DNA from 3 places in the Rhizobium sp. NXC14 genome. Region 1 is predicted to be linked to each of the others. Evidence: predicted binding sites of a transcription regulator. Region 1 holds the regulator's gene; each other region holds the start of a gene.
The links. The regulator PhoB, encoded in region 1, activates phosphate uptake and scavenging genes when phosphate is short. The targets are predictions, from matches to a motif close to TGTCATNNANCTGTCAT.

Region 1 (7,251 bases):
CAAGAGCGCGCCGATCCAGCTGCGCGATCTGGTCGTCGCCGATCCCTCGATCATCGGCAAGACCGTCAACGTCACCCTGCTCGCCGATGCCAATATCGATAGCGCCAACAAGGGCCAGATCGATCTTTCCGTCGATGAGAAGAACCGCAAGGTCAACGACAAGCAGGTCAACTGGATGAACCAGCTGAAGGCGAGCGGCGCTCTTCAGAAGCAGTTCAACACCGGCCTCTTCGTCAACGGCAATTCCAGCCGTCCGGAGGCCGCCGGTCTCGGCGTCGCCCTCATCGGCTCGCTCTACCTGATGCTGATCGTGCTGGTTCTGTCGCTGCCGATCGGCGTCGCCGCTTCGATCTATCTCGAGGAGTTTGCGCCGAAGAACAGGCTGACGGACCTGATCGAGGTCAACATCAACAACCTCGCAGCCGTCCCGTCGATCGTCTACGGTCTGCTCGGCCTTTCCGTCTTCATCAACTTCATCGGCCTGCCGCGCTCGGCTTCTCTGGTAGGCGGCCTGGTGCTGACGCTGATGACCCTGCCGACGATCATCATCGCCACCCGCGCGGCCCTGCGCGCCGTGCCGCCTTCGATCCGCGCCGCAGCTCTCGGCCTCGGCGCCTCGAAGATGCAGATGGTGTTCCACCACGTCCTGCCGCTTGCCATGCCCGGCATCCTCACCGGCACGATCATCGGCCTGGCGCACGCGCTCGGCGAAACCGCGCCGCTGCTCTTGATCGGCATGGTCGCCTTCGTCGCCAATGCGCCCGCGACACCGCTCGAGCCCTCGACGGCCTTGCCCGTGCAGGTCTATATGTGGGCGAACGAGGCCGAACGTGCCTTCGTGGAGCGTACTTCGGGTGCCATCATCGTCCTGCTCCTGTTCCTGGTCGTCATGAACATGGGCGCCATCCTCTTGCGTCGTCGCTTCGAGCGCCGCTGGTAAACGGAGTTAAACATCATGAACATGCTGACGGAAGCTGCAGTTGAAAAGGCGCTGGATCAGAAGATGAGCAACGTCCCGTATAAAATGATCGGACAGGATGTCTCCGTATACTACGGCGAGAAGCGCGCGCTTTTCGACGTGAACCTGAACATCCGCGAAAACACCGTAACCGCCCTGATCGGCCCCTCGGGCTGCGGCAAGTCGACCTTCCTGCGAAGCCTGAACCGCATGAACGACACGATCGAGGGGTGCCGCGTTACCGGCAAGATCACGCTCGACAGCGACGATATCTATGATCCGGATATCGACGTCGTCGAACTTCGCGCCCGCGTCGGCATGGTTTTCCAGAAGCCGAACCCATTCCCCAAGTCGATCTATGAAAACGTCTCCTACGGCCCCCGCATCCACGGTCTCGCCAAGTCGAAGGCCGATCTCGACCAGATCGTCGAGAGCAGCCTGCAGCGCGCCGGCCTCTGGAACGAGGTCAAGGACCGCGTGCACGAATCCGGCACGGGCCTCTCCGGCGGTCAGCAGCAGCGCCTGTGCATTGCCCGCGCCGTTGCCGTCAGCCCGGAAGTCATCCTGATGGACGAGCCCTGCTCGGCCCTTGACCCGATCGCCACCGCCAAGGTCGAGGAGCTGATCCACGAGCTCCGCGAAAACTATACGATCGTCATCGTCACCCACTCCATGCAGCAGGCCGCGCGCGTCTCGCAGCGCACCGCCATGTTCCACCTCGGCAATCTTGTCGAGGAGAACGACACCGACAAGATGTTCACCAATCCGGACGATCCCCGTACCCAGGACTACATCATGGGTCGCTTCGGCTGATCACGGCCATCCGAAGCCTTCCCCTTATTCGAGGACAAAGCCCCATGGCATCGACACATATTTATTCTGCCTATGATGATGATCTGAAGTTCCTTTCCAGGCGGATTTCCGAAATGGGCGGCCTGGCCGAACAGATGGTCGCCGAATCGGTCCGGGCGCTGGTCAACGGCGATACCGCGCTGGCGCAGAAGGTCATCTCCGACGACGTGATCCTCGATCATACCGAGCGCGAAATCGGCGACAAGGCGATCGTCACCATCGCCCGCCGTCAGCCGATGGCGGCGGACCTGCGCGAAATCATGGGTTCGATCCGCATCGCCGCCGATCTCGAACGCGTCGGCGACCTCGGCAAGAACACCGCCAAGCGCGTCATCGCCGTGCAGAGCACCGGCGTGCCCCGCAAGCTCGCCCGCGGTCTCGAGCATCTCTCCGAGCTGGCGCTTGTCCAGCTCAAGGAAGTGCTCGACGTCTATACGACACGCGCTGCCGACAAGGCGACCGCCATCCGCGAACGCGACAACGAGATCGACGCCATGTACACCTCGCTGTTCCGCGAGCTCTTGACCTACATGATGGAAGATCCGCGCAACATCACGAGCTGCACGCATCTGCTCTTCTGCGCCAAGAACATCGAACGCATCGGCGACCATGCCACCAACATCGCCGAGACGATCTACTACATGGCAACAGGCGCCCAGCCGGAAGGTGATCGCCCGAAGGATGACAGCGCCAACACCGTCGGCGCCGCGACGGAATAATCCTTCCAAGATTGCGTGCGCGCCCGTTCGGGGCGCGCAAAGAGGTCGCAGCCAATTTCTGAATTTGCGCAGGACGCCTGCTTAGACCCCGAGTTTAAGGCTTGTGCGCGAGGAGACGGACACGCATGATCCCGAGAGTCGCAGTTGTTGAAGACGAGGAAGCGCTCAGCGTGCTCCTTCGCTATAATCTCGAAGCCGAAGGCTTCGAGGTCGATACCATCCTGCGCGGCGACGAGGCCGAAATCAGGCTTCAGGAGCGCACGCCCGACCTGCTCATCCTCGACTGGATGCTGCCCGGCGTCTCCGGCATCGAACTCTGCCGGCGCCTGCGCATGCGGCCGGAAACCGAGCGACTGCCGATCATCATGCTGACGGCGCGCGGCGAGGAGAGCGAGCGTGTGCGCGGACTGTCCACCGGCGCCGACGATTATGTCGTCAAGCCCTTCTCGACCCCCGAACTCGTCGCCCGCGTCAAGGCGATGCTGCGCCGTGCCCGCCCCGAGGTGCTGTCCTCGGTGCTGAAATGCGGCGATATCGAGCTCGACCGCGAAACCCATCGCGTCCACCGCAAGAGCCGCGAAGTCCGCCTCGGCCCGACCGAATTTCGCCTGCTGGAATTCCTGATGTCGTCGCCGGGCCGGGTCTTTTCCCGCTCGCAGCTGCTCGACGGCGTCTGGGGTCACGACATCTATGTCGACGAACGAACCGTCGACGTCCATGTCGGACGCCTGCGCAAGGCGCTGAACTTCTCCAACATGCAGGACGTCATCCGCACCGTCCGCGGCGCCGGCTATTCTATGGAAGCCTGAGGCTGAGGGAGTGTGTGAGATGGGCGTTCCCGCCAAACGCACGGCAGTACGGCTTGTGAGGCCCCCCTTGCCGTCGTCGATCGCAGCCGCTTCTTCGCCAGCGTCATTGCGCCGGCGAGGCTTATGCGTCTCGGCACCACCTTTCCATCGCGCCTGCAGAGCCGACTTGTCCCGGCATCACCTCTCCTCCGTCATCCCAGGGCTTGACCCTGGGATCCATCGGGCCGGCGCTGCGGGAACAGGGATGCATCCAACTGCAGGGAAATTATCGAAGCCGAGTGCTTGGTTGTCGATCCCAGGGTCAAGCCGGGTCAAGCCCCGGGATGACGGAGCGTGTGGTTGGCGCTCTCGCCAAACGCGCCGGTGGTGCAACCTGTAGCACCCGTTTTTGCCGCCGATCCATCGCCGCTGCAGAACCAGCTTCATCGCACTGGCGTGGCTTATCTGTCCAGGCACCACTTCTCCTCCAAGCCCCGGGATGACGGAGTGTGGGGTTGGCTTGGTTGCTAAACGCAAAGGTCACTTCCCCAATCGAATAAAAAAACGGGCCACTCGGCCCGTTTCTCGTTCTCGGCAATACCTGTCCGCTCAGCTGACCCGTGCCGCGGCCCGGCGCCTTTCGTTGATCGGCTGATAGGCAAGCTTCTGATGATAGCTGCAATAGGGCGAATTGTCGGGGGACTCGCAGCCGCAGAAATGGAAATCTTCCTTGAGCGGGTCGCCGACCGGCCATTTGCAGGTGCGTTCGGTGAGCTCCGTCAGGCCGAGGCGGCGAGAAATCGGCACGACCACATTGCCGGCCGGCACATATTCCATTTCCTCGACGGCATCGACCTCGATCTCTTCCTTCAGCATCGTTGCGCCCTGTTGACGGGTCACGGTGCGGGTGGTGATCCGGGAGGCGTAGTTCGGCGCGCGCGGCGCGGCTGTCTGGCGCTTCGGCGTGCGCGCCGCGGTGGCCGTGCCGCCGGCCTTGGCGCGGCCGGGAAGGCTGAGCCTGTGCACCTTGCCGATAACGGCATTTCGGCTGACGCCGCCAAGCTGCGCAGCAATCTGGCTGGCGCTCAGTCCTTCGGCCCAAAGCTTCTTGAGTTTCTCGACCCGCTCGTCTGTCCAGTTCATGCCCTGTCTCCACCTTTTGCGTTGGTGATGGCAGAATCCCTCACCGTTGTCCCGGAAGCCTCCGAAACAAGAAACGCTTGATCAATTTTGGTGACTAGTTCCGCCGCATGCAGTCTAGTAATTGAACTTTAACCTAGTGTGAGGCTGACTCCGTGACAAGAGTCGCGGGAATCCGGATGAATCGAATTTCAAGTTTTCCCCAACTTGCTGCCTCTGCGTGGCATTTCTGCAATAATGCCTGTTGAAGGCCGAAAGTGCCGCTGCACAAGCTTGCTGCATAGGCTAAGGCGCCAGTTTTGTTGACATTGCAGCGCGAAAAGGAAATAGTACCGCTCGCCGCCGAAAGGCGGCATTTTTGATTTTTTGGACCTGGTTTTGTTAGCCGGAGTCCGTGCAAGACAACATTGAACGGGAGACCCGCGCCATGGCTGAAGCCGCGCCGCTTTATGACACCTATTCTCGCGCCCCGCTGCGGTTCGAGCGAGGCGAGGGCGTATGGCTGATCACCGAGAGCGGCGAGCGCTATCTCGATTTCGGCGCCGGTGTCGCCGTCACCTCCGTCGGCCATGGCAACCCGCATGTGGTCGCGGCGCTGAAGGAGCAGGCCGACAAGGTCTGGCACCTCTCCAACATCTATGAGATCCCCGGCCAGGAGCGCCTCGCCAAGCGCCTGACGGACGCTACCTTCGCCGATAAGGTGTTCTTCACCAATTCTGGCGCCGAGGCGCTCGAATGCGCCATCAAGACCGCGCGCCGCTACCAGTTTTCCAAGGGGCATCCCGAGCGGTTCCATATCATCACCTTCGAGGGTGCCTTCCATGGGCGCACGCTCGCGACGATTGCCGCCGGCGGTCAGGAGAAATATCTCGAAGGTTTCGGCCCCAAGGCTCCGGGTTTCGATCAGGTGCCGTTCGGCGACATCGAGGCCGTCCGCGCCGCCATTACCGATGCGACGGCCGCAATCCTGATCGAGCCGGTGCAAGGCGAGGGCGGCGTGCGTCCCGCCACCGGCGAATTCATGAAGGCGCTTCGCCGGATCTGCGACGAAAACGGCCTGCTGCTGATCCTCGACGAGGTCCAGACCGGCGTCGGCCGCACCGGCAAGCTCTTCGCCCATGAATGGTCCGGCATCACGCCCGATATCATGGCCGTTGCCAAGGGCATCGGCGGCGGTTTCCCGCTCGGCGCCTGCCTTGCCACGGCCGAGGCTGCCTCCGGCATGAAGGCCGGCACGCATGGTTCGACCTATGGCGGCAATCCGCTGGCCATGGCGGTCGGCAGTGCCGTACTCGACGTCATCCTCGCCGATGGCTTCCTTGAGCATGTGCGCGACGTCGCGCTCGTCTTCCGCCAGGGGCTGGCCTCGCTCAAGGATCGGTATCCCGATGTTATCGAGGATATCCGAGGCGAGGGGCTTCTGCTCGGCGTCAAGGCTGCGGTTCCCTCGGCCGAATTGCTGCAGGCGATCCGCGCCGCGCATCTGCTCGGCGTGCCGGCCGGCGACAACGTCATCCGCCTTCTTCCGCCGCTGGTGGTCACTGCCGAAGAAGCCCGCGAGGGGCTCGTGCGCCTCGAGCGCGCCGCCGAGAGCATCCGCGCCGCCAAGATCAAGAAGACGGCTTGAAGGGATCGCCGCCTTCGGGCGCACGACAGGTAAGAACATGGCTCCTAAACATTTCCTCGATCTTTCGGCCGTCACCTCGGCCGACCTCAGAACTATCATGAACGACGCGCTCGCCCGCAAGCAGGCCTTCAAATCCGGCAAGGGCGACAAGCCGCTCGCCGGCAAGATGCTGGCGATGATCTTCGAAAAGCCGTCGACGCGCACCCGCGTTTCCTTCGACGTCGGCATGCGCCAGCTCGGCGGCGAAACGCTGTTTCTCTCCGGTACTGAAATGCAGCTCGGCCGCGCCGAGACGATCGGCGACACCGCCAAGGTGCTGTCGCGCTATGTCGATGCGATCATGATCCGCACCACCGAGCATTCCAGGCTTTTGGAGCTCGCCGAGCACGCGACCGTGCCTGTGATCAATGCGCTGACGGACGACACCCACCCCTGCCAGATCATGGCCGATATCATGACCTTCGAGGAGCATCGCGGCCCGATCAAGGGCAAGACGATCGCATGGACCGGCGACGGCAACAATGTGCTGCATTCGCTGGTGGAAGGGGCTGCGCGCTTCGGCTACCGCATGAACATGGCCGTGCCTCTTGGCTCGGAGCCTAAGGATCACTATCTGAACTGGGCCCGCAATGAGGGCGCCGAAGTCATGCTCTGCCATGATGCCGACCGTGCGGTCGAAGGCGCCGATTGCGTGGTGACCGATACCTGGGTCTCCATGAATCAGGAACATCGGGCCCGGGGTCACAACGTCTTCCAGCCTTATCAGGTCAATGCGGCCTTGATGGCCAAGGCCGGCAGCGATGCATTGTTCATGCATTGCTTGCCTGCTCATCGCGGTGAGGAAGTGACGGACGAGGTGATCGACGGCCCGCAATCCGTGGTCTTCGATGAAGCGGAAAACCGTCTTCATGCGCAGAAGTCGATTCTTGCTTGGTGCCTGGGCGCGATCTGAACCATAATCGGATGTTGCGAGTCATAAGCTTGCGGCCCGACTGCGCGAGCGCCGGACACTTTGGCCGCCGCTCCAGAAACTAGGAGTAAAGCCATGGCAGAAGCTGCAGCCGCCCTCGGCCAGTTCGATTTCGCCGGCGATGATCATGTCGTCCCCTTTCAGGTGGAGGGTCTGGATGTGCGCGGCCGCGCCGTCCAGCTCGGCCCCATGCTCGA
Region 2 (7,251 bases), 750 kb from region 1:
TGACGTTGCCGTTGCCGACTTCAACCAATACGGCACGCGGCGCGGCAACCATGAAGTGATGATGCGCGGCACCTTCGCCAATATCCGCATCCGCAATCACATGCTTGGCCCGAACGGCAAGGAAGGCGGCTACACGATCCACTATCCGTCGAAGGAAGAGACATCGATCTACGACGCCGCCATGCAGTACAAGGCCGAAGGCGTGCCGCTCGTCATCTTCGCCGGCGTCGAATACGGCAACGGCTCCTCGCGCGACTGGGCTGCCAAGGGCACCAACCTGCTCGGCGTCAAGGCCGTAATCGCCCAATCCTTCGAGCGCATCCATCGCTCGAACCTGGTCGGCATGGGCGTCATCCCCTTCGTCTTCGAAGAGGGCACGACCTGGCAGAGCCTCGGCCTCAAGGGCGACGAGCTCGTCACCATCGAGGGGCTGGACAAGATCAAGCCGCGCGAGAGGAAGATCGCCAAGATCACCTATGGCGACGGCACGGTGAAGGAAGTTCCGCTGCTGTCGCGCGTCGATACGCTCGACGAGGTGATCTACCTCAACAATGGCGGCATCCTGCAGACGGTTCTGCGTGATCTCGCTGCCTGATTGTCGAGCATGATGCCGAAAAGTGTGAGCGGTTTTCGGACAACATCATGCTCTGCTTCTTTGATGTAGATCCGGATTCAGATTTTAGGCCGAATCGGCCTGGAATCATCCGGATCTAGGAGCTTGCTACGATAATGGCCGCCGGAGAGCAATTTCCGGCGGCTCTTCTTTGCGGCGACAGTATTCGATGGGCTCACGATGATTTGTTTTCAGCGCTTTCCGGGCGAGCTACGTCTCACCCGTTCGTGACTTTTCGTTTGGACCCGGAAGGATTATTCGTACGTTCATGTCTCAGAGCCTTCGGTTCCAAAACGCCGCCGGCGCTGAAAAAGAGGTGCAGGTGAATGTCCCCCCGTTTCTTGATTTCGCTGATCGCCGGCGTTGCTTTTGCAGGCTCGCTGCATGCCGAAGACGGCAAGCCCAGAGGCGTCGTCGAGCTTTTCACGTCACAGGGCTGCTCCTCCTGTCCTCCCGCTGATGCCGCCTTCCGCAAGCTGGTGAACCAAGGCGATGTCATCGCGCTCGCCTATCACATCGACTACTGGAATTATCTCGGCTGGGCCGATACGCTGAGCTCGAAGGAAAATACCGAGCGGCAGTACGGCTATGCGAGGACAATGGGTCGCAGCAACGTCTATACGCCGCAAGCCATCGTCAACGGGCGCGGCCATTTGGCCGGCGCCGATCTCACCGGCATCAACAGCAAGATCGACACCTACAGCAGCGAAGGCAATGGGCTGACCGTTCCCATCAGCGCGGCGATGCGCGGCGACGAGCTGGAGATCAAGATCGGTGCCGGACAGGGCAAGGCCAATGTCGTCATGGTCTATTTCGACAAGGAGAAGACAATCGACGTTGAAAAAGGCGAAAACAGCGGAAAGAAAATCTCCTATCTGCACAGCGTCACCAACGTCGAAACCGTCGGCATGTGGGATGGCAAGGCGACCAGTCTGACGCTACCGGCGAGCGTCTTGCAGCGGCCGCAGCTCGAGGGCTGCGCAATCCTGCTACAGTCGGCCACGGCCGACGGCGATCCGGCGGCGATCCTCGGCGCGACCGTGGTGATGGCGGGAAAAAGCATCTGATATTTCACCCGAGTACGGGTGAAATGCGGGCGGCCCGGCCGAGCGTATTCGGGGCTGGGGTTAAGGTCGATACGCTCCGCCGGGCCCTTTGGCGCGCTGGCGCCAAACCGGGATGCATAAATCTCCCGCAAATGAGGCGCTGTTTTGACTGAAATGCGGCACTGGGGAGAAAGCATTGCTTGGTCCCCAGCGAACGTGACTGGACCTGCGGCGAATGTGAGGAGCGCCGCTCTTGCAATTTGCGGCGGCTCGGGCAAACTGTCACTCTCCTGTCACAAGCGGAGGCCTTGGAGACCTGATGACAGATCAGCCGGATTTGCGACACGGCGAAAGCCGCTCCGTCGACAATAGTTCCTCGGTCATCGTCGATCTCAGGGAATACAAACAAAGCAAGGACCCGCTTCCGGTGACTTTCCATCGGCGCGAGCTGGATGCGATCCTCTGGATCTACGGCCGCATGGTGGGCGAGGGGGAATGGCGCGATTACGCCATTGACCATCTGAAGGACAGAGCGGTCTTTTCCGTCTTCAAGCGCTCTGGCGAGATGCCGCTCTTCCGGATCGAAAAGAACCCGAAGCTTGCCGCCAAGCAGGGTGCCTATTCCGTGATCAATATCAACGGCATGATCCTGAAGCGCGGACACGAGTTGAACCAGGTCCTCAAGGTATTCGACAAAACCTTGAAACTCGTGGACAAATAACTCTTATCAGCCCGCAAACAGCGTACCGGGGTAGGTGGAGGGATTCGGATCGGTTGTCATGCCCTCGCCGAGGCTGCGCTGCATGAGCATCGTGTCCAGCCAGTGGCCGTGCTTGTAGCCGGTGCCCTTCATCAGGCCGACCTCCACAAAACCTGCCTTCAGATGAAGCGCGATTGAGGCCGGGCTCGCGCCACCGATGACGGCCACCATCTGACGAAAACCAAGCGCGGTGCAGCGGTCGATCAGCTCGATCATCAGTGCCTTGCCGATGCCACGGCCGCGGGCTTCGGGGGCCAGGTAGATTGAATCCTCCACCATCCAGCGATAGGCGGGGCGGGTGCGGAAGGCCGACGCATAAGCGTAGCCCAGGAGTTTCCCGTCCGCATCGGCCGCGGCGATGTAGGGATATTGCTGACTGACTATTGCGGAAAAACGCTGGGCCATTTCGGCCTCGGAGGGCGGCGCAATCTCGTAGCTTGCAACGCCATTCAGGACCGAGTCACCATAGATCTCCGTGATGGCGGGGATGTCGGCTTGGGCGGCGTTGCGCAGGAGGAAGGACATCGGGGCGGCAGGTCCATCGGAAGAGCAGGCTCCTCTAAAATCATCCCTGCGAAACCGGCGCAACAAAAAAGGCGGCCGAAGCCGCCTTTTCGATCGCATTGCGCCTGTTATCTGCGGTTGCCCATGAACTGCAGCAGGAACATGAAGAGGTTGAGGAAGTCGAGGTAAAGCGTCAGTGCGCCCATGATGGCCTTGCGACCGGCGACAGCGACGTCATCGGCTTCATAGTAGAGTTCCTTGATCCGCTGCGTGTCGTAGGCGGTGAGGCCTGCGAAGATCAGCACGCCGATCACCGAAATCGCGAACTGCAGCGCGGATGAAGCCAGGAAGATGTTGACGAGCGAGGCGATGATCAGGCCGAAGAGACCCATGATCAGGAACGAACCCATCGCCGACAGGTCACGCTTCGCGGTATAGCCGTAAAGCGACAGTGCGCCGAAGGAAGCGGCGGTGACGAAGAAGGTCTGAACGACGCTCTGGCCGGTATAGACCAGGAAGATCGACGAGAGCGACAGCCCTACCAGGGCGGCATAGATCCAGAAGGTGGTCTGGGCGGCGGAGACGCTCATCTGATGAATGCGGAAGCTCAGGAAGAAGACGACCGCAAGGGGGGCAAGGATGACGACCCAGCGCAACGGCGACTGGAACAGAAGCGCGCCAAACTGGGTGAGCTGGCCGTCCTGGACCGCGAAGTTGAATCCGAGATATGCGGCCACGCCGGTGATCGCCAGGCCGAGCGCCATCAGGTTGTAGACCTTGAGCATATATGCGCGCAGGCCTTGATCAATCATCTCGCCGGTCTGGACGCGGCTTTGATAGTTACGAAGATCAGCCATAGTTTCCTCTTACAAGCTCCGAAGGAGATACGGTGTCGGGGTTCTCGACCCGGGCGCCGCTGCGGAGCTCCAGCATGCCTGCAGACAATATGAGGCCTTCGCCCTTTGCAAACAAGGGGCCTGCAACGGCGCGGCCGGTTAAATCGCCGTAAGGTGAAGGCCTTGGGACAGCTTCAAAGCTCGCGCAGCACGGGCGCCGCCTTCTGCCCGAGGATGCGCCAGGTGCCGATGAGGCCGATGCCGACTGTCAGAACGAGTGCCGTCACCAGCGTCAGGCCCGCCACGTCAGGCAGGAAGGCAGACGGCAGTCGCATGATGCGGGCGACGATGAACCAGGCGGCGATGGCGCCGGCAAAGAGTGCGAAGATCGCAGTCGCCAGTCCGAGGATCAGATATTCGTAGCTGAAGGCACGAATCAGCATGGCGCGGGTGGCGCCGAGCGTCTTCAGCACCACCGCATCGTGGGTGCGCGTCCTGTTGCCGGCGGCGAGCGCACCGGCCAGGACAAGAATCGAGGCGATGAGCGCCACCGATGCGGCGGCACGGATCGCTGTCGCAAGCTGCTCGACGAGCTGGTTGACGATGTCGATCGCGTCCTTGACTCGCACGCTGGTGATCGTCGGATAGGTATTGGTGACGGATTTCAGGATCGCCGCATCTTCGGCCGGCGTCGAGGAGGGATCGGTCAGGGTCGCCAGCCAGGCATGCGGGGCGCCGCGGAAGGTGTTCGGTGAGAAGACCATGACAAAATTGATCGACAGTGATTCCCATCGGACGCGGCGCAGATTGGCAATCTTTGCCGTGATATTGCGCCCCAGCACGTTCACGGTCACCGTGTCTCCGATCTTGAGCCCGAGTTCATGCGCCTCTTCCGAGGAGAAGGAGACGAGCGGCTCGCCGCTATAATCCTTGTGCCACCAGATGCCTTCGGTGAGGGCGGCATTTTCCGGCAGCGTGTCGGCGTAGGTGATGCCTCGATCGCCGTTCAGCACCCATCGGCCGGCGGCCGGCACATTCATCTTGGTGACGTCCTCGCCGTTGAAGGCGACGATCCGGCCGCGCAGCATCGGCACCTCCATCAACTTGCCCTTCGGCGCCTGCGTCTGGACAAGATTGCGGAAGGCGTCGACCTCGGCACTCTGAATATCGACGAAGAAGAAGTTGGGTGCACCCTCGTTCATTCGGCCGGTCAGCTGCTGGCGCAGGTTGCCGTCGATCAGGGTCAGGGTCACCAGCAACGCCAGGCCAAGGCCGAGCGAGAGCACGACCGATGGCGTCAGCGCGCCGGGGCGGTGGATGTTGCCGATTGCGAGCCTGAGCGCCGGCGAATGAACACGCGGGCTGCGGCGCGCGAGCCAGGCGATCAAGGCGGCGACGAGGCGCAGGACGACGAAGGCGAAGACGATCGCGCCGACGAAGACGACGGCGATGAAACGATCATAGGCGGTGAGGATGGCAAGGCCGGCAAGGGCAGCCATGAAGAGGGCGGCAAGCAGGATATAGGGCCAGGACGGTAGACGGCGGGCCTCAAAACCCTGCTCGCGGAAGAGCGCGGTGGCCGGTACTTCGCGGGCATGGCCGAGCGGCAGAATGGCGAAGGCGAGCGTGGTCAGGATGCCGAAGAGCGTCGCAAGCAGCAGGGCACTGGGATAGAGGGTCGGCTCGGTCGAGACCGGCAGGAATTGCGCCAGGAACTGTGCTGCAAAGATCGGCGACAGGGCGCCGATGACGAGGCCGGCCATAATGCCGCCAAGAGCGATGATGGCGATCTGAAAGAGATAAATCAGAACGACGACGGCGGCCGGAGCGCCGAGGCATTTGAAGGTGGCGATGGTGGTGCGCTTGGAATCGAGGAAAGCACGCACGGCGTTGGCGACGCCAACACCACCGACGATCAGGGCTGTGAGGCCGACCAGCGTCAGAAATTGCGAGAAACGGGTGATGTTTTCAGTGAGCGAGGGTGCTGCGCGGTCGCTGGTGCGGATCGCCCAGCCGGCAGAGGGAAACTCCTTGGAGGCACGCGCCTGGATGCCCGACATGGCGCGCTTGTCTTCCAATCGGATCTTATAGGCGTGTTCAACCAGACTTCCGGTCTGGATCAGCCCCGAGGCTTCGAGCGCCTGTCGGCTGACAAGCAGACGCGGCGCAAAACCGAAGCCTTCCGACAGCGCGTCCGGCTCGGTCTTCACTGTACCGGTAATGCTGAGCTTGACATTGCCGAGCAGCAATTCGTCGCCGATCGCAAGGCCGAGCCGATCGAGAAGCAGCGGGGCGGCGACCGCGCCATAGGTGCCGCCTTGGCCGGAAAGCAGGGCTGCAAGCGGATAGTCCGGTTCGGCGACGAACCTGCCGTAGAGCGGATAGGCGTCATCGACCGCCTTGACCTCGACCAGCGCCTGATCGGAACCGTCAGGCTTGCGGGCCATCGAGCGCAGACCCGTTGAAACCGAAACGGTTCCCAGGCCCTGAAGGAAGCTCATTTCCTGAGGTGTCGCCTGGCGATTGTTGAGTTCGAAGCGGACGTCGCCCGCCAGCAGCTCCTGCCCCTGCGAGGCGATCGTGTCGGTGATCGACTGCGAAACGGAATTGACGGAGGCGATCGCCCCGGTGCCGAGTGCGATGCAGGCCAGGAAGATATAGAAGCCGCGGATGCCGCCTCGCAACTCGCGAAGCGCCAGGCGAAAAGCGAGCGCGACGCGTGGCGTGACCATGCTCATGCGATTGCCGCTTCGCTGCGGCGGGCAGCGCTGTCGCCCTCGATCCTGCCGGAACGGACGCGGATCTGGCGCGAGCAGCGGTTTGCAAGCGAGACGTCGTGGGTGACGAGAAGCAGGGTCATGCCGCGCTCGGCCTGCTTGGCGAAAAGAAGGTCGGCGATCTGTCGGCCGGTCTCGGTATCGAGATTGCCGGTGGGCTCGTCTGCAATCAGCAAGGCGGGCGAAGGAGCGAGCGCTCTGGCAATCGCCACGCGCTGCTGCTCGCCGCCGGAAAGCTGGCCGGGATAGTGGTTCAGCCGTTCGCCGAGACCGACCGAACTCAGTTCGCGATGGGCGATCTCGAAGGCGTTGCTGATATTGGCGAGCTCCAGCGGCACCGCGACGTTTTCCAGCGCCGTCATGTTGGCGATCAGATGGAAGGACTGGAAGACGATGCCGATGGTGCGGCCTCGGAAATCGGCAACCTCATCCTCACTGAGGGCGTGGAGCGGCGTGTCATTGATGTTGATTTCGCCGCTGTCGAGCTTCTCCAGTCCTGCAAGCACCATCAGCAGAGTGGATTTGCCGGACCCGGAAGGCCCGACAATGCCGACGGATTCGCCGGCTGATATATCGAGATCGATACCCTTCAGAACATGGACGGAGGCGGCCGCACTGCCAAGGGTGAGATCGGCGCCCTTCAACTCGATGATGGTTTTTGCCAACGGAAATCGCCCTATATTAATCTCTAACGCAATGGCCGCATAACGGCACC
Region 3 (7,251 bases), 490 kb from region 1:
GGCTTAAGCCTTGCTGAATCCCGCTTTCACACAGCTTCTTTCGTTTTCTGTTAACCAAGGCGATGAAAAGACTAGAAAAATCGTAGGCGTTGCCGCAAAGTCGCGCCAAACTTCCGGCTTCTGTCACATTACGACACATGGCCGGCCCATCGAGAGCCAGCGCATCAGGGGGAACTCCATGAGAAAGCTATTGGCGGCTGTTTTGACCGTAACGCTGGCCGTTTCGGCGCCGCTTGCGGCTCTTGCCGGCAGCGCCTCGCTGGTCCTCGATGCCCGCACGGGCAAGGTCCTCGCCTCCGAAAACGCCGATACGCTGAACCATCCGGCGTCGCTGACGAAGATGATGACGCTCTATCTCACCTTCGAGGCGCTGAAGCGCGGCAAGATCGCCTGGGATACGCCGATCCAGATGTCGAAATACGCTGCCGCGCGGCCGCCGACCAAGCTCGGCGTCAAGGCCGGGGGCACCATAACGGTGCGCGAGGCAGTTTATGGCATGATCGTCAAATCCGCCAATGACGCCGCTGCCGCGATCGGCGAGACGCTCGGCGGTTCGGAGGCCGGCTTTGCCCGGATGATGACGGCCAAAGCCCGCCAGCTCGGCATGAGCCGCACCGTCTTCGTCAATGCCTCTGGCCTGCCGGACAGCCGCCAGGTGACGACGGCGCGCGACATGTCGACGCTCGCCGTGGCGCTGATCAAGAATTATCCCAATGAATACCGCCTGTTCTCGACGGCAAGCTTCAGTTTCCGCGGCAAGACCGTGCGCGGCCACAACAATCTCATGTACCGCTACCAGGGCATGGACGGCATCAAGACGGGTTACACCAACGCGTCCGGCTTCAACCTCGTCAGCGCCGTCAGAGACGGCAACCGCCGCGTCGTCGGCGTCGTGCTCGGCGGCCGCACCGCCCGCAGCCGCGACGCCAGGATGGAAGCGCTGCTCGACCGCTATCTCGGCCGCGCCTCGTCATCCGGCGGCGCCAGGCTGATGGCGAGCGTCGGCGCCAGGGAACCGGTCGAAGTCGCGTCTGCGGCTGACTCTTCCGATGTTCCGGTGCCGCTCAACGCCCGGCGCCCGGACGAAGATCCCGCAGGCAAGAGCCTGGCTTATGCCGATGACGCCGTCGTGCCGCTGGAACGTCCTGTCGCCATGGACGAGATCCTGAATGCCGGCAAGACCGGCAAGGCTCCGGCCGAGAAAACCGACGGCACCTGGCAGATCCAGATTTCGGCGGCCCCCAGCGCCGATGCGGCGCGTGCGCTTCTTGCACAGGCCCAGTCGGAAGGCGGCGCACCGCTGGTTTCCGCCTCGCCCTACACTGAGGCGGTCGGGCAGGGGGCGAACCGGATCTATCGCGCCCGCTTCGTCGGCTTCGCCAGCAAGGACGCCGCCGCCTCCGCCTGCGATGCGCTGAAGCAGCGCTCCTATGACTGCGTGCTGCTGCCCGACCACAGCTGATCCCAGCGGCATCATACTCGGCTCTGGACAAGCAGCGGGAATCAGCGTCTCCTCCATAAACAAAAGGAGAACATCCATGCTGCGCCGTCTCGCCGACCAGTTCGAAGCCGCTTCCGCTGTCCATGTCGCCGAGAGCGGCATCGAGCGGGATGACGACTGGTTCCTTTTGAAGCTGCAGGAGGAAATGGGAGAGCTCACCCAGGCCTGGAACCGGCTGACCGGTCGGGGCCGTGCCAAAGGCCGCTCTCCCGAGGATATCAGGCGCGATCTCGCCGACGAGACTGCCGACCTGCTCGGTCACCTCCTGCTGTTTGCTCGCCGTAACGACATCGACATCGCCGCCGCGGTCGAACGGAAGTGGCGGTTTCAGCCGGCACAGACGACCTAAGCGCCACGTCAGCTGTCCGATCGACTAAGAGAGCTGGCCCAACAGGCTCACGAGCCAGAACGAAACTGCCGAAATCATTGCCGCGGCCGGCAGGGTGATGATCCATGCGATCACGATGTTGCCGGCAAGCCCCCACCTGACGGCGGAGACGCGCCGGGCGGCGCCGACGCCGATGATGGCGCCGGTAATGGTGTGGGTGGTCGAAACGGGGATGCCGAGCCAGGTGGCGCCGAACAGCGTCAAGGCACCGCCCGTTTCGGCGCAGAATCCTTGCATCGGGTTCAGCCGGGTGATCTTCGAGCCCATCGTATGGACGATGCGCCAGCCGCCGAACAAGGTGCCGAGCGCCATCGCCGCCTGGCATGAAATCACCACCCAGAGCGGCACGTGGAAGCTGCCACCGAGATAGCCTTGCGAGTAAAGAAGCACGGCAATGATGCCCATGGTCTTCTGGGCGTCATTGCCGCCGTGACCGAGCGAATAGAGCGATGCCGACACGAATTGCAGAAAACGGAAGGACCGGTCGACGGCAAAAGGCGTTTGCCGGATGAAGGTCCAGGTCACCGCCAGAATGAGGAACAATGCCAGCAGGAACCCGATCATCGGCGACATGACGATGGCGCTCGCGGTCTTGAGAAGGCCGCTCCAGACGATCGAGCTCAACCCTGCTTTGGCAAGGCCCGCACCGACCAGCCCGCCGACCAGGGCATGGGATGAACTGGAGGGAATACCGAAGATCCAGGTCACGACATTCCAGACGATGGCGCCGATCAAGGCCGCGAAAATCACCTGCGGTGTCACGATCGCCGGATCGATGATGCCGGTCCCGAGCGTCTCGGCCACATGCAGGCCGAAGAACAGGAAGGCGATGAAATTAAAGAATGCCGCCCAGAAGACCGCATATTGCGGCCTCAGGACCCGTGTCGAGACGATTGTTGCGATCGAATTGGCCGCATCATGCAGCCCATTGAGAAAATCGAACAGCAGCGCGACGCCGATGAGGCCGACAAGAAGCGGAAGAGCGAGGGCGGCATCCATCAGACATTCTCGATCACGATGCCGCTGATCTCGTTGGCGACGTCCTCGAAACGGTCGACCACCTTCTCCAGCTCGCCGTAGATCTCGCTGCCGATCAAATAGGCCATCGCATTGCCGGCGCGGTGCCGGCGAAACAGATCCTTGAGCCCCTGCTCGTGCAACTCGTCGGAGCGCCCTTCCACCCGCGTGACCTGTTCGACGATGGCAGAAAGCCGCGGCGCATTGGCGTTCATGCGATCGAGCAAGGGAATGGCCTCGGCGATGAGATTGGCAGCTTCCACAACGGTCTTGCCCATCTCCTGCATCCCCGGATCGAAGCTGGTCTGCTCGAAGAGCCGGATGGTTTTGACGGTCTTGTGCATCATGTCGATCGCATCATCCATGGATTGGATGAGATCCTTGATGTCTCCACGATCGAAAGGTGTGATGAAGCTACGCCGGACGGCCTGCATGACTTCGCGCGTTATATCGTCGGCCTGATCTTCCAACCGCACGATCGTTTCGCATTGATGCTCGATCTCTACTCCCGACAGCAACCTGTCCAGAGCCTGTGCGGCGCCGACGATCGTTCTGGAATGTTGTTCGAAAAGGACGAAAAACCGGTCTTCGCGCGGCATCAATTTCCGAAACCAACCCAGCATGAACACCTCGTGATTTTTGATCTGCGCTATGGATGACGAGCCGTCCTAAACCCTATCCCGTTGAAGAGATAGGGCCGAGTTTCGGTTTGTGACAGTTTTATGACAGTTGTGGCGCGACAGGAACATGGCCGTTATCGGCCGCCGACCCTTTGCGGCATCCGCAGTCAGCCGACCTTATACCGGTAAAACGTGGTGTCCACGGCCATCAGCGGGAAGGAGCGGGGCAGGGCGCTCTTGGCAATCTCGGTAAAGCCGTTCTTCTCGTAGAAGCGATGGGCGGCAACGAATTTGTCCGTGGTGCCGAGGAAGATGTCGGTGAGGCCGGCATCTCTGGCGTGGTCGAACAGGCGCTCGAGAAGCCGCGCTGCCACGCCGTGCTCGCGGCCGCGAACCTCGGCGGCGACGAACATCTTGCGCAGCGCTGCCTGATTGTTACCGATATCCTTCAAGCCCAGCGTTCCGACGATCGCGCCGTCCTTGACGGCGACCCAGAACTGACCTTTGCCGGATTGGTAGAAATCCGGGATGACCCGGAGATCCGGCTGCGCATCGGCTGTGATGTCGATGCCGAACTCCTCGCGCTGAATCGGCAGGATCACCGACAGCACGTCATCGGCATCGCCGGCGGCAAAGGGTCTGATTTCGATCTCTGCCATGAGGAAATACTCCGCCTCAGGTCTGCGTGCCGCCGACGGTGATCTGATCCATGCGCAGATGCGGCTGGCCGACGCCGACCGGAACCCATTGGCCGGCCTTGCCGCAATTGCCGATGCCGGTATCGAGCTTCATGTCGTTGCCGATCATCGACACCCGCTTCATCGCATCCGGGCCATTGCCGATCAGCATCGCCCCCTTGATCGGCGCGCCGAGCTTGCCGTTCTCGATCAGATAGGCCTCGGTGCAGCCGAAGACGAATTTGCCGGAGGTGATGTCGACCTGACCGCCGCCGAAGGAGACGGCATAGATGCCCTTCTTCACCGAGGCGATGATCTCTTCGGGCGTCTTGTCGCCGCCGAGCATATAGGTGTTGGTCATGCGCGGCATCGGCACGTGGGCATAGCCCTGGCGGCGGCCATTGCCGGTCGGCGCCATGCCCATCAGCCGGGCATTCTGCCGGTCCTGCATGTAGCCGACCAGCTTGCCGTTCTCGATCAGCACGTTGTAGCCGGACGGCGTACCCTCGTCGTCGATCGTGATCGAGCCGCGGCGGTTGTCGATCGTGCCGTCATCGACGACGGTGACGCCGGGCGCGGCGACGATCTGGCCGAGAAGGCCTGCAAAGGCCGACGTCTTCTTGCGGTTGAAATCGCCTTCCAGCCCGTGGCCGACGGCCTCGTGCAGCATCACGCCCGGCCAGCCGGAGCCGAGAACGACGTCCATCGTGCCGGCCGGCGCATCGATCGCTTCCAGATTGACGAGCGCCTGGCGCAGCGCCTCGTCGGCGCCATATTGCCAGCTGCCCTCGGCAATGAAATCGCCAAAGCCGATGCGCCCGCCGCTGCCGTGAGAGCCGCTCTCCTGCCGCTCGCCTTCGCCGACCACGACGGAAATATTGATGCGGGTCATCGGCCGGATGTCGCGGACACGGTGGCCGTCGGCGCGCAGGATGTCGACGACCTGCCAGCTCGCCGCGACCGAAGCAGTCACCTGCCGCACCTTGTCGTTCTTGCTCCTGAGATAGGCGTCGATATCCTGCAGGACCTTGACCTTCTCCTCGAAGCTCGGCTGGCCGATCGGGTTCTGGTCGCCGTAGAATTTCTTGTTGGTGCCTTGCGGGGCTGCAGCATAGGAGCCGGAATAGCCGCGCGTCACCGCGCCGACGGCATCGGCCGCCCGCTTCAGCGCCGCCACCGAGAGATCGCCGGCATGGGCATAACCCACGGCTTCGCCGGCAACGGCGCGAAGCCCGAACCCCTGTTCCGTATTGAAGCTGCCGCCCTTCAGCCGGCCATTGTCGAAGGTCAGCGCCTCGGCCTGGGCATGCTCGATAAACAGCTCGCCGTCATCGGCGCCGGCGAGCGCTTCGGCGACAAGGCCGCGCATCGTGGCCTCGTCGGCATCGAAAAGCGTCAGGAGATCGGTGGTCATGGTCTGGCTCCAATGGCATGCGTTCGGGAATGCGCTTGCGCCTTAGATAGGGCTCAACCTTATAAGGAGTGAAGCCCTGTCTTCGAATTATTCTTTGTTGGGCAGAGCGATCTTGGAAATGGAATGGCTTCGAAAGAGATGTAAGCGTTTTATCGTTTCGCGCTGGGTGGCGGCGCGGCTGTTTTGAGATGATCAGTTAGGGGCCTATTTGCTTGAAATGATGAGACGTGGTGCGAGTGGAGTTGTTCTCGCTCTTCTTTTTCCGGTGACTGGCCTAGCGGCCGACAACGATCTCGAGGACTGCCCCTCACCCTAACCCTCTCCCCGTAAACGGGGCGAGGGGACTTGCTCTGCGAGGGTGAGGTGGGAACCGAGAGGTCCCGGCATGGTCCCTTCGCCCCGTTTACGGGGAGAAGGTGGCGGCAGCCGGATGAGGGGGGCGGACCCATGGTAGACGGCCGCCAGCCTCACGGCAGCGCGTCAAAACCTTCGGCGAAGCCCTTGAGGTCGACGGGGATGCCGATGCCTTCTTCCGGGGTCTGGAAGACGATGAAGGTGGCCTGGGCGCCGCTGCGGAAGGTCTTCAGCAGCTCGTCCTCGAGCACGACTTCGGCATAACAGCCGTCGGCGAAGCAGCGGACGAAGTAGGCGCGGCCGATATCCTTGCCGTCGACATTGAGGCCGAGGCCGTTCGGCAGGAGCACGCCGAGCGGCGCCAGCACGCGCAGGATCTTCGATTTGCGGTCGGCCGTCTTCAAGACGACGACGGAAAGCCCGACCTCCGGCCGGTCCTCGGCGATGACATTCTGCATCAGCGCGCATTGCTCGGTCGCCGCGCCGGCCGGCTTGTCGCAGACGACAGACCATGCGCCGTGATTGGATTTCACTGTGCCCGGCGCCTGCGGCTGGGTCTGGCCGGGCGTCACCTGGATATTCGGGTTGGCAGCCGGGGGCTGCTGGGCCAGGGCAGGGGCGGCCGGTGCAGGGGTGGCCGGTGCAGGGGTGGTGGGCGTGGCCGGGGAAGGGGCGGGTTGCTGCGCGAAGACGGGCGTCGTCGCTGCGGCCGCGATGCTTGCAGTCACGAGAAGCGACCGCGCGAGGGAACGGAAACCCATGGAAACCTCTGGATATCGAATCATTGCGGCTATTGTTGAAGCTGCCCACCGGAAATGAAAAGCCCCACCCCGTGAAAACCGGGGGACTGCGGCAGAAATTGGACCTTTGTCATATAATGTACGGCGGGCGGATCGGCCGGAAAGGGCATTTTTCATATGCCGATGAAAAACTTGGGATGTTTTGCCGTTCGGCCTGCCTGTGCTTTAAGCAAAAATGCCGCATAGACAATTGCTCCTGCCTGTTGCGGCAAATGCCAAACTGTGGTTTGAAGCGCTGAAGATGGCAAGGATTCTGCGTTCGATTTAGCAGGTCAAGCGCTCGAGGGAGATAATAAGGTGATGAAGAAGGCTTATGCAGCCCTGACCACGCTGGTCTGTCTGCTTTTTGCTTCCGGCACATATGCCGACCAGCCGACGCCGTGGCAGGCGACGCTGCAGCCGGCGGCGACGCCGATCATGCGGGAAATTCATTGGTTCGAACAATATACCCTGTGGTTTATCGTTCCGATCACGCTCTTC

Region 2: NXC14_RS20830 (DUF2794 domain-containing protein) is a predicted target of PhoB. The motif match lies at 1,940-1,956, and genes of this name have one in related genera.
Region 3: NXC14_RS04895 (DUF47 domain-containing protein) is a predicted target of PhoB. The motif match lies at 3,618-3,634, and genes of this name have one in related genera.

What each region holds. Positions count from the first base shown of each region.
Region 1 covers NZ_CP021030.1:511,903-519,153, forward strand. The annotation lists gene pstA (phosphate ABC transporter permease PstA) at 1-940, shown strand, start outside; gene pstB (phosphate ABC transporter ATP-binding protein PstB) at 956-1,771, shown strand; gene phoU (phosphate signaling complex protein PhoU) at 1,816-2,529, shown strand; gene phoB (phosphate regulon transcriptional regulator PhoB) at 2,655-3,338, shown strand; gene NXC14_RS02530 (GcrA family cell cycle regulator) at 3,927-4,460, opposite strand; gene NXC14_RS02535 (aspartate aminotransferase family protein) at 4,885-6,084, shown strand; gene argF (ornithine carbamoyltransferase) at 6,122-7,036, shown strand; gene NXC14_RS02545 (Hsp33 family molecular chaperone) at 7,130-7,251, shown strand, end outside.
Region 2 covers NZ_CP021030.1:4,255,555-4,262,805, reverse strand. The annotation lists gene acnA (aconitate hydratase AcnA) at 1-595, shown strand, start outside; gene NXC14_RS20835 (thioredoxin family protein) at 940-1,680, shown strand; gene NXC14_RS20830 (DUF2794 domain-containing protein) at 1,979-2,380, shown strand; gene NXC14_RS20825 (GNAT family N-acetyltransferase) at 2,387-2,944, opposite strand; gene NXC14_RS20820 (Bax inhibitor-1/YccA family protein) at 3,052-3,780, opposite strand; gene NXC14_RS20815 (ABC transporter permease) at 3,954-6,497, opposite strand; gene NXC14_RS20810 (ABC transporter ATP-binding protein) at 6,494-7,201, opposite strand.
Region 3 covers NZ_CP021030.1:1,006,790-1,014,040, forward strand. The annotation lists gene NXC14_RS04880 (D-alanyl-D-alanine carboxypeptidase family protein) at 179-1,462, shown strand; gene NXC14_RS04885 (pyrophosphatase) at 1,539-1,850, shown strand; gene NXC14_RS04890 (inorganic phosphate transporter) at 1,875-2,888, opposite strand; gene NXC14_RS04895 (DUF47 domain-containing protein) at 2,888-3,529, opposite strand; gene NXC14_RS04900 (GNAT family N-acetyltransferase) at 3,694-4,185, opposite strand; gene tldD (metalloprotease TldD) at 4,202-5,617, opposite strand; gene NXC14_RS04910 (invasion associated locus B family protein) at 6,085-6,756, opposite strand; gene coxB (cytochrome c oxidase subunit II) at 7,072-7,251, shown strand, end outside.